Regions from separate parts of the Mycobacterium bourgelatii genome, predicted to be linked through region 2. Evidence: riboswitches for the same ligand, from Rfam matches in the RefSeq annotation. Region 2 holds a riboswitch; the other holds the start of a gene.
The links. A riboswitch is a leader RNA that binds a small molecule or an ion and turns the genes downstream of it on or off. The one in region 2 is predicted to bind glycine.

Region 1 (4,970 bases), on a different contig from region 2:
TTGGACAAGATGATGCCGCCGCGAGGCCCGCCCAGCGTTTTGTGGGTGGTCGAGGTGACGACGTGGGCGTGCGGTACTGGGCTGGGATGCAGTCCGGCTGCCACCAGACCGGCGAAGTGCGCCATATCGACCATCAACAGCGCATCAACCTCGTCGGCGATTGCGCGGAACCGGGCAAAGTCCAGCCGGCGGGGGTAGGCCGACCAGCCCGCGATGATCAGCTTGGGCCGTTGCGTACGGGCGGCCTCCGCGACCGCATCCATGTCGATGAGGTAGTCCTCTTCGGACACTTCGTAAGCGGCGACGTTGTACAACTTGCCGGAGAAGTTGATGCGCATCCCGTGGGTGAGATGGCCGCCGTGCGCCAGTGACAATCCGAGGATGGTGTCGCCAGGGCTGAGCAGCGCGTGCATGGTGGCGGCATTGGCGGTGGCACCCGAATGTGGTTGCACATTGGCGTATTCGGCGCCGAAGAGGTCCTTGACGCGGTCGATGGCCAGCTGCTCGATGCCGTCGATGAACTGGCAGCCGCCGTAATAGCGGCGGCCGGGGTAGCCTTCGGCGTACTTGTTGGTCAGCACCGACCCCTGGGCCTGCAGCACCGCCAGCGGAGCGTAGTTCTCCGAAGCGATCATCTCGAGACCGTCTTCCTGACGGCCGAGCTCGCTGTCGATCAGGGCGGCGATGTCGGGGTCGAACGTGGCGAGCGGTTGATTCAGCGTGTTCATCAGGATCGGCTCCGTGAGTAGAAGGGGGTCTCGACGACACGAAAGCGCTCGTCGCCGCCCCGAATATCCACGGAGACAACGGAACCGAGTCCAACCGAGCCGGTGGCGACGTAACACAGCGCGACCGGGTGGCCCAGCGTGGGCGACAGCGCGCCAGAGGTGACAGTTCCGATTCGGTGCGCACCGTCCTTCGTGTACACGCCGTATCCCTGGCGCGCGGCCCGCCGCCCGATGCCCTGCAACCCGACGAGATTGCGCAGCGGTCCCCATTTGGCATACTGCGCGAGCGCGTCCCGACCCACGAAGTCTTTGTCGAGTCGCACGGCCTTGCCCAGGCCGGCGTCGTAAGGGGTTGTCTCCGGGGACAATTCGTTACCGTAGAGCGGCATGCCCGCCTCCAGCCGCAAAGTGTCGCGGCAAGCCAGGCCCGCCGGGGCCACCCCATGGTCAGCACCGGCGTCCAGCAGCAGCCACCACAGATCGATGGCGCGGTCGTTGGCAACGTACAGCTCGAAGCCGTCTTCTCCGGTGTATCCGGTGCGGGCCAACAGGATCGGCATGGTGCCGATGCGCAACTCGGTTGCCGCGTAGTACTTGAGTCCGGTCACCGTCCCCACGTCAGTCGGGTCGACGGTCTTGCAGAGCACCCGCTCCGCGACGGGTCCTTGCAGCGCGATGAGCGCCATCTCCGCGGAGCGGTCGGTGATCGTGGCGTCGAACCCGGCCGCTCGCCGGGTGAGTGCGGCGTGCACGACCGCCGTGTTGGCCGCGTTGGCGACCACCAGGAAGCGGTCTGCGGCGAGTCGGTAGGCCACCAGATCGTCGAGCACGCCGCCGTTCTCAGCGCACAGCAGCGAGTACTTGGCTTTGCCGACCTTGACGGGTCCGAACGCGCCGACGAGCGCGTAGTCGAGCACGGCCGCCGCGTCGGGTCCGACGATCTCGATCTCGCCCATGTGGGACAGGTCGAACAACCCGGCGGCCGAGCGGACGGCGTGATGCTCGGTGAGCTCGCTGCCGTACCGCACCGGCATCTGCCAACCGGCGAAGTCGGTGAAGCGGGCCCCGAGTACGCGGTGCACGTCGAGGAGGGGCGATGATGCCCCCATACATGGACTCATTGTCACGGTCATGTCAGCGCCTTGTCTCTGGAAACGTTTGCGGTGAAATAGGTTTGGGTGGAACTTGCTTTGCAGGTCAGTTCGGCGGTCCCGGCAAGGCCGTTGGGAACGTGGGCATGCATGTCGGACACGGGGGCAACTCCGGTTTCAGTGGGCCCGATGACCGGGCTGGGTGCGCCCTCCCCGCTCTGTCCTGAAACCTGAGAGTCTGGGGCCGTGCTTGGCGGCACAGCCGTACACCTTCGGTAAGCCCGGCCAAAGCCGGCCTTGTCTCCAGAGTCGCCTCGGCGCTGCGGTACTTGGGCCTGAGAGATTCCCGGGGAGGATCTTGCTCCTACGGCACCTCGGTGAAGAGGTTCTCCCACGGCGCGTCAACGGCGTCAGATTCACTTGTGTATCGGATACGAATATAGGTTATGTACAGGCGCCATGTCACGGATGCGGTCGTGAGGCGCCCGTCACACCGAAAAGTCAGGCCGCGCGCTAGACGTTGATGACGATGGCGGTGATGTTGTCCGGTCCGCCGGCCTCGTTGGCGGCCGCGACCAGAGCGGTGCAAGCATCCTCGGGTACGGGATGCGACGCCAGTATTCGCTCCAGGGACGGTTTGTCGACCACGCTGTAGAGGCCGTCGCTGCACAGCAGGATCCGATCGCCGGGCTCCAGACCCACCGCAGAGCTATCGGGAAGCGCCCGCGGCAGCATCGCCACATGCCGGGTCAGCGTGTTGCGTGCCGGGTGCCGGTCGGCGTCTGCGACATCGACCTTGCCCGCGTCTATGAGCTCCCGCAGCAGATTGTGATCGCGGGTCAGGCACTGCAGCTCCTGGTCGCGGAGCAGGTATGCGCGGCTGTCGCCCAGATGGGCCACCAGAAGTCGAGACCCCGTGACCACCGCCGCCACCACGGTGCTGGTGGCACCGGCGGCCCGGGGATCGGTGCTTGCATATCCGCGGAAGTCGGCACAGAAATCCTCAATCGCGCGGCCGAGCGCTTCTGGCTCGATTTCGACGACTTCGCCCTCGACGTCGGGTTTGAGATGGCGGGCGACGTACGTCGGCAGCAGTTCGGTTACCAGGGCAGCGGCCAGTTCACCGTCGGTGCTGCCCGCCACTCCATCGGCGACGATGAACAGCGACTGATCGGCATCCGCGGCCCACCGGTCCTGATTGTTGCGTCGATGACGGCCGATGTCGGTGACGCCCGCAAACTCCACAAGGCACAACGTTAAGCCTTCGGCGCCGCTTCACCCGCACATTGGCCATGGTGAGCGACGCCACGGAAGCGACTAGGCTTACTTTTTCCTTGCGCGGGTACTGCTGGGACGCGGCTGTGCAGTGCAATCACCCGCTCGAGAGTGTGTCCGTCTGTCGACGAGGAGCTTTGTGACCACTGCTTCCAGCACAGCGGAAACGCGCGAGACGGACGACCGTCAGCGGATGCCGACAGACTGGCAAGGTTGGACTTCCGCCGCGCTCGCGCTCATCGGGTTCGTCGTGTGTCTGTGGGCCTGGCGCACCGGTGGTGGAACGGTCACGTTGCCATGGGTGCCGTCGCTGGGCCTGCACCTGAGCTTCGCGTTCGACGGACTGGCGGCACTGTATTCGATGTTGGCCTGCGGCATCGGTGCCCTGGTTTTCTGCTACGGCACGGCCTATCTGTCTCTGCACCTGAAGCACAAAGAGCGCCCGGCGCGGGACCGGTGGCAATTCTGGCCGTGGATGGCCCTGTTCGCGGTGGCGATGGTGGGCTTGGCGACGGCGCAGGACCTGGTGCTGCTGTTCTTGTTCTTCGATGTGACCGCGATCTGCTCGTACTTTCTGATCGGCTTCGACCGGGACGAGCCACACGCCCGCCGGGCGGCCCTGATGGCGCTGCTGGTGACCGTGGCCAGCGCCGTCGCCATGCTGATCGCCGCCGTGCTGCTGTACGCGCATTACGGGACCTTTTCGATACCTGACCTGCTCGACCGCATCGAGCCCGGGACGACGGCCACCGTCGCCGGGGCGCTGCTCGCGGTGGCGGCGCTGGCCAAGAGTGCGCAGGTGCCTCTGCATTTCTGGCTGCCCAAGGCGATGGCAGCGCCGACACCGGTCTCGGCCTACCTGCACTCGGCGGCCATGGTCGCCGCGGGGGTGCTCGTTCTGGGCCGGGTGCATCCGTTGCTCGCGCACAGCAAGGTCGTGCTGACCGGCCTATTGGTGGTCGGCGTGGCATCCATCGTGGTCGGCGGCGTCCTCGCGCTCGGCCAGGATGTGCTCAAGCAAGTGCTGGCTTACTCGACGATCTCGCAGTACGGCTACGTGGTGATGCTGTACGGCATCGACGGCGACACTGCGGCCGGTGCGGCGGCCTTCTACGTGCTTGCCCACGGCCTGGCCAAGAGCGCCCTGTTCATGACGGCGGGTGCGGTGACGATGTCGACCGGGGAACAACGCCTGTCTCGCCTCGGCGGCATGGCACGCCACAGACCGCTGCTGGCGGCAGCGGCCCTCATCGCGGCGGCCAACCTGGCTGGGTTGCCCCTGACCGCGGGGTTCTTCAAGGACGAGTTGTTCTTCGAGGCGGAGGCCGGCGCCGGGCCGGTGCTGGCCGGCCTCGCCGTTCTCGCCGCGGGTCTGACGTTGGCCTACATAGGACGGTTCTGGGTGTTGCTGTTCCTGGGCCCGACGCGCACCGAACCCGAGCCGACACCACGCCTGCTGACGGCCCCCGTCGTCGTCTTGGCGGCGGTCGGGGTGCTCGGCGGATTGGTGCCGCAATTGCTCAGCGGTTTGGCCACGGATGCCGGAGCCGTCACCAACGGCGCGCCCATCCAGTTGTCGCCCGCCTACCACCTGGACGCGCGTCCGGCGAACCTGATGGCGCTGAGTGCGTGGGCGTTGGGGTTTTCGCTGCTGGCCGTGCCGCGCCTCCGGGACGCGATCTCGCTCGCCCTGGCGCGGGTGGGCGAACGGGTCGGGCCGCTGCGGATTTACACCCGAAGTCTGCGGGCGCTGGCGCGGCTCTCCGCGGCGATTCACGACTTCGAGGTGCGCGACCTGCGTAGCAGTGTCGCCGCGGTGCTGGTTCCCGCCGGTGTGTTGACCACATTGGCCTTTGCCGTCACGCCGACGGCCGGC
Region 2 (4,970 bases):
CGGATTTTCCCGACGTCACAATCTCCAAGATTCGATTCTTGGAGGCTGAGGGGCTGGTCACGCCACAGCGTGCCGCATCGGGCTACCGCCGGTTCACCGCATACGACTGCGCCCGGCTGCGCTTCATTCTCACCGCGCAGCGGGATCATTACCTGCCGCTCAAGGTGATCCGGGCCCAGCTTGACGCCCAGCCGGACGGCGAGTTGCCACCGTCTGCGTCTCCTTACGGCGTACCAAGATTGGTGCCGATAACCGACGACGCGGACAGCGCCGGGGCGGACGCGGGTGCCGTCTCGTCCACTGCCATCCGGCTCAGTCGCGAAGACCTGCTGGAACGCGCCCAGGTGGACGACGACCTGCTGACAGCGTTGCTCCGAGCCGGGGTGATCACCACGGGGCCGGGCGGCTTCTTCGACGAACACACGGTCGTGATCCTCCAATGTGCCCGCGCGCTCTCGGAATACGGTGTCGAGCCCAGGCATCTGCGCGCCTTCCGGTCGGCTGCCGACCGTCAGTCGGACCTGATCGCCCAAATCGCCGGCCCGATGGTCAAGGCCGACAAGGCCGGCGCCCGTGACCGTGCTGATGACTTGGCTCGCGAAGTTGCCGCGCTCGCTATCACATTGCACACTTCCTTGATCAAATCGGCCGTTCGCGACCTTCTGCAGCGCTGAGGACTAGACTTCGATCGACAGCTTGGTGTCGGCGACGCGGTGAAGATTTGGGGTACACCGCGCCGCCGTGCTGAGTGAAAATCGGACATGGCGGCATGTGCGGAGGGCAGGCGCAGATGGGCGAAGTACGTGTTGTCGGCATTCGTGTCGAGCAGCCCCAGAACCAGCCGGTGCTGTTGCTGCGCGAGACAAACGGTGACCGGTACCTACCGATCTGGATCGGACAGTCGGAGGCCGCAGCGATCGCCCTGGAGCAACAGGGCGTGGAGCCACCCCGGCCACTGACGCACGACCTGATCAGGGATGTCATTGCAGCCCTTGGGCATTCGCTCAAGGAGGTGCGCATCGTGGACCTGCAGGAGGGCACCTTCTACGCGGATCTGATCTTCGACCGCAACATCAAGGTGTCCGCACGTCCATCCGACTCCGTGGCGATCGCGCTGCGCGTCGGGGTGCCGATTTACGTCGAGGAAGCCGTACTGGCCCAGGCCGGTCTGCTCATCCCCGACGAGGCCGACGAACAAGAGAGCAGCGCCGTGCGGGAGGACGAGGTGGAGAAATTCAAGGAATTTCTCGACAGCGTCTCGCCCGACGACTTCAAGGCCACCTAGTTAGCCGGCGAGCCACCGAACCCGGCGAACGGTTGCGGATGGGTCCAGTGACCCTCAAGTTACGGATGAGTCTCATCTCACAGGCTGGACCCTCGACACGCCTTGCGCTTAGCGCCCGCTTTCGGTCGCGGCGGCCATACTTTGATGACGGTTGGATGATCACCGGGATTACGGCGGCAACCTAACGGCGTATGCTCTCAAGCACTCGGGCCTGAGAAGCGAGGTCGTTGGGACGGCCAGTGACGCAGCTAGACGAGAGCGCGATCGGCGAGAGGAAGCACCGTGAGCGAGCAGCCACGTCAAGGACAGCTTGACCTTGCTGACGACGCGGCCGCCGCCCCCGGTGGTGGCAGCGGCACACCCAGCAGGGTGACCGACGCAGTGCAGCCCGGACTGTTCCCCGACGATTCCGTGCCCGACGAGTTGGTGGGTTACCGCGGGCCCAGCGCCTGCCAGATCGCCGGCATCACCTACCGCCAGTTGGACTACTGGGCGCGGACTTCGCTGGTTGTCCCGTCGATTCGCAGCGCGGCCGGCTCCGGCAGCCAACGTCTTTATTCGTTCAAGGACATCCTGGTCCTCAAGATCGTCAAGCGGTTGCTGGACACCGGGATCTCGTTGCACAACATCCGGGTTGCGGTCGACCACCTGCGGCAGCGGGGCGTACAAGACCTGGCCAACATCACCTTGTTCTCCGACGGCACCAGCGTGTACGAGTGCACCTCCGCCGAAGAGGTCGTCGACCTGTTGCAGGGCGGCCAGGGTGTGTTCGGCATCGCCGTCTCGGGCGCGATGCGCGAGCTGACCGGCGTGATCGCCGACTTCCCCGGTGAGCGGGCCGACGGCGGGGAGTCGATAGCCGCCCCGGAGGACGAACTGGCTTCGCGTCGCAAGCACCGCGACCGCAAGATCGGCTAGTAGACCGGCTCAGCCTGCTACGGCGCGCGCCGAGAGCTCGCGGCCGAGTAAACTAGACAACGCATCGCACTTGCGCGGGAGAGTTTCGTGGCCGCCAGCCACGGACGCCGAAGGAGCAATACCTCTCCGTCAACCTCTCAGGCACCCGGACCGCGCTGGACAACGATGCCTCTGGAAAGCGGCGGCGACCCGATACGGGTCCCGCCCGCCGATGGGGAAAGGCACCCGCGTGACTCGGGGCGCCGAATCTCTCAGGCGCCCGGTGCTCGGGTGAAGACAGAGGGGGAGGGCCGCTGATCCCTCTTCCTGTGTCAGGAGTACACGTTGTCGAAACAGTTCGCGGAGCGCCACATCGGCCTGGACGGCCAGGCCATCGAAACCATGCTCGCGGTCATCGGAGTTGACTCGCTCGACGAGCTCGCCGGCAAGGCGGTCCCAACGGGCATCCTCGACAAGCTGACCGACGCCGGAGCGGCCCCAGGCCTGGACCAGCTGCCGCCGGCCGCCAGTGAGGCCGAGGCGCTCGCCGAGTTGCGCGCCTTGGCCGAGTCCAACACGGTGGCCGTGTCGATGATCGGTCAGGGCTACTACGACACCCTCACCCCGCCCGTGCTGGTGCGCAACATCATGGAAAATCCGGCCTGGTACACCGCTTACACCCCGTACCAGCCCGAGATCAGCCAGGGCCGGCTGGAAGCGCTGCTGAACTTCCAGACCATGATCACCGACCTCACCGGCCTCGAGATCGCCAACGCGTCGATGCTGGACGAGGGCACCGCGGCTGCCGAGGCCATGACCCTGATGCACCGCGCCGTGCGCGGCTCGACCCGCCGACTGGCCGTGGATGTCGACGTATTCACCCAGACCGCCGCGATTTTGGAGACCCGGGCCAAGCCGTTGGGCATCGAGATCGTCACCGCGGACCTTCGTGACGGGTTGCCCGACGGAGAATTCTTCGGCGTGATCGCCCAGCTGCCCGGCGCCAGCGGCCGGATCACGGACTGGTCGGCCCTGGTGCAGCAGGCCCACGAGCGCGGTGCCCTGGTGGCCATCGGCGCCGACCTGTTGGCGCTGACGCTGATCACACCGCCGGGCGAGATCGGCGCTGACGTCGTGTTCGGCACCACGCAACGGTTCGGCGTGCCAACGGGTTTCGGTGGCCCCCATGCCGGATACCTGGCCGTGCACGCCAAGCACGCCCGCCAGCTGCCGGGTCGGCTGGTCGGCGTTTCCCTGGACGCCGACGGGACACCGGCGTATCGGCTGGCCCTGCAGACCCGCGAACAGCACATCCGCCGGGACAAGGCGACCAGCAACATCTGCACCGCGCAGGTCTTGCTGGCGGTGATGGCGGCGATGTACGCCAGCTACCACGGCGCCGACGGACTGAAGGCCATCGCGCGGCGCGTGCATTCTCATGCCGAAACCATCGGTGCCGCCCTGGCCTCCGCGCCCAACACAGAGTTGGTGCACGACAAGTACTTCGACACCGTCCTGGCCCGGGTGCCGGGCCGCGCCGACGAGGTGCTGGCCGCCGCCAAGGCGCAGGGCATCAACCTATGGCGCGTCGATGCCGATCACGTGTCGGTCGCCTGTGACGAAGCCACCACCGACGCCCATGTGGCGGCGGTTCTGGACGCGTTCGGCGTCACCGCCACCGATCCCACGCCCGTCGACATTGCGACGCGGACGTCGGAATTCCTGACCCATCCCGCGTTCACCCGCTACCACAGCGAGACGTCGATGATGCGGTACCTGCGCGAGTTGTCCGACAAGGACATCGCGTTGGACCGCAGCATGATCCCGCTGGGCTCGTGCACGATGAAACTCAACGCCGCCGCCGAGATGGAGGCCATCACCTGGCCGGAGTTCGGGCGCCAGCATCCCTTCGCGCCCGCCGCGGACACGCCCGGATTGCGCCGTCTCATCGCCGACTTGGAGTCCTGGCTGGTGCACATCACCGGATACGACGCCGTCTCGCTGCAGCCCAACGCCGGCTCGCAGGGGGAGTACGCGGGCCTGTTGGCGATCCACGAATACCACGCCAGCAGGGGAGAGCCGCACCGCGACATCTGCCTGATCCCGTCGAGTGCGCACGGGACCAACGCCGCCTCGGCCGCGCTGGCCGGAATGCGGGTTGTCGTCGTGGCCTGCCACGACAACGGTGACGTGAACCTTGACGATCTGCGCGCCAAGGTCAGCGAACATGCCGAGCGGTTGTCGGCGCTGATGATCACCTACCCGTCCACCCACGGTGTGTACGAGCACGACATCGCCGACATCTGCGCGGCCGTGCACGACGCCGGCGGGCAGGTCTATGTCGACGGCGCCAACCTCAACGCGCTGGTCGGCCTGGCCCGACCGGGCAAGTTCGGCGGCGACGTGAGCCACCTGAACCTGCACAAGACGTTCTGCATCCCGCACGGCGGCGGCGGGCCCGGCGTCGGACCGGTCGCGGTGCGATCACACCTGGCCCCGTTCCTGCCGGGTCACCCCCACGCTCCCGAGTTGCCGAACGGGCGTCCGGTGTCGGCGGCGCCGTACGGCTCGGCCTCGATCCTGCCGATCAGCTGGGCCTACATCAGGATGATGGGGGGAGACGGCCTGCGGGCGGCCTCCCTGACGGCGATCGCGTCGGCCAACTACATCGCGCGCCGCCTCGACGAGTACTTCCCCGTGCTCTACACCGGGGAAAACGGGATGGTGGCCCACGAGTGCATCCTGGACCTGCGCGGCATCACCAAGTCGACCGGCGTGACCGTCGACG

Region 1: it holds a riboswitch for glycine, as region 2 does, so the genes downstream of both, gcvT (glycine cleavage system aminomethyltransferase GcvT) here and gcvP (aminomethyl-transferring glycine dehydrogenase) in region 2, are expected to answer to the same signal.

The regions. Positions count from the first base shown of each region.
Region 1 covers NZ_BLKZ01000002.1:798,494-803,463, forward strand. Annotated here, with positions in the region: gene glyA (serine hydroxymethyltransferase) at 1-728, opposite strand, end outside; gene gcvT (glycine cleavage system aminomethyltransferase GcvT) at 728-1,837, opposite strand; glycine riboswitch at 2,133-2,223, opposite strand; gene G6N68_RS28655 (PP2C family protein-serine/threonine phosphatase) at 2,333-3,064, opposite strand; gene mbhE (hydrogen gas-evolving membrane-bound hydrogenase subunit E) at 3,234-4,970, shown strand, end outside.
Region 2 covers NZ_BLKZ01000001.1:3,070,682-3,075,651, forward strand. Annotated here, with positions in the region: gene ftsR (transcriptional regulator FtsR) at 1-674, shown strand, start outside; gene G6N68_RS13335 (bifunctional nuclease family protein) at 791-1,285, shown strand; gene G6N68_RS13340 (MerR family transcriptional regulator) at 1,568-2,203, shown strand; glycine riboswitch at 2,269-2,366, shown strand; glycine riboswitch at 2,369-2,493, shown strand; gene gcvP (aminomethyl-transferring glycine dehydrogenase) at 2,528-4,970, shown strand, end outside.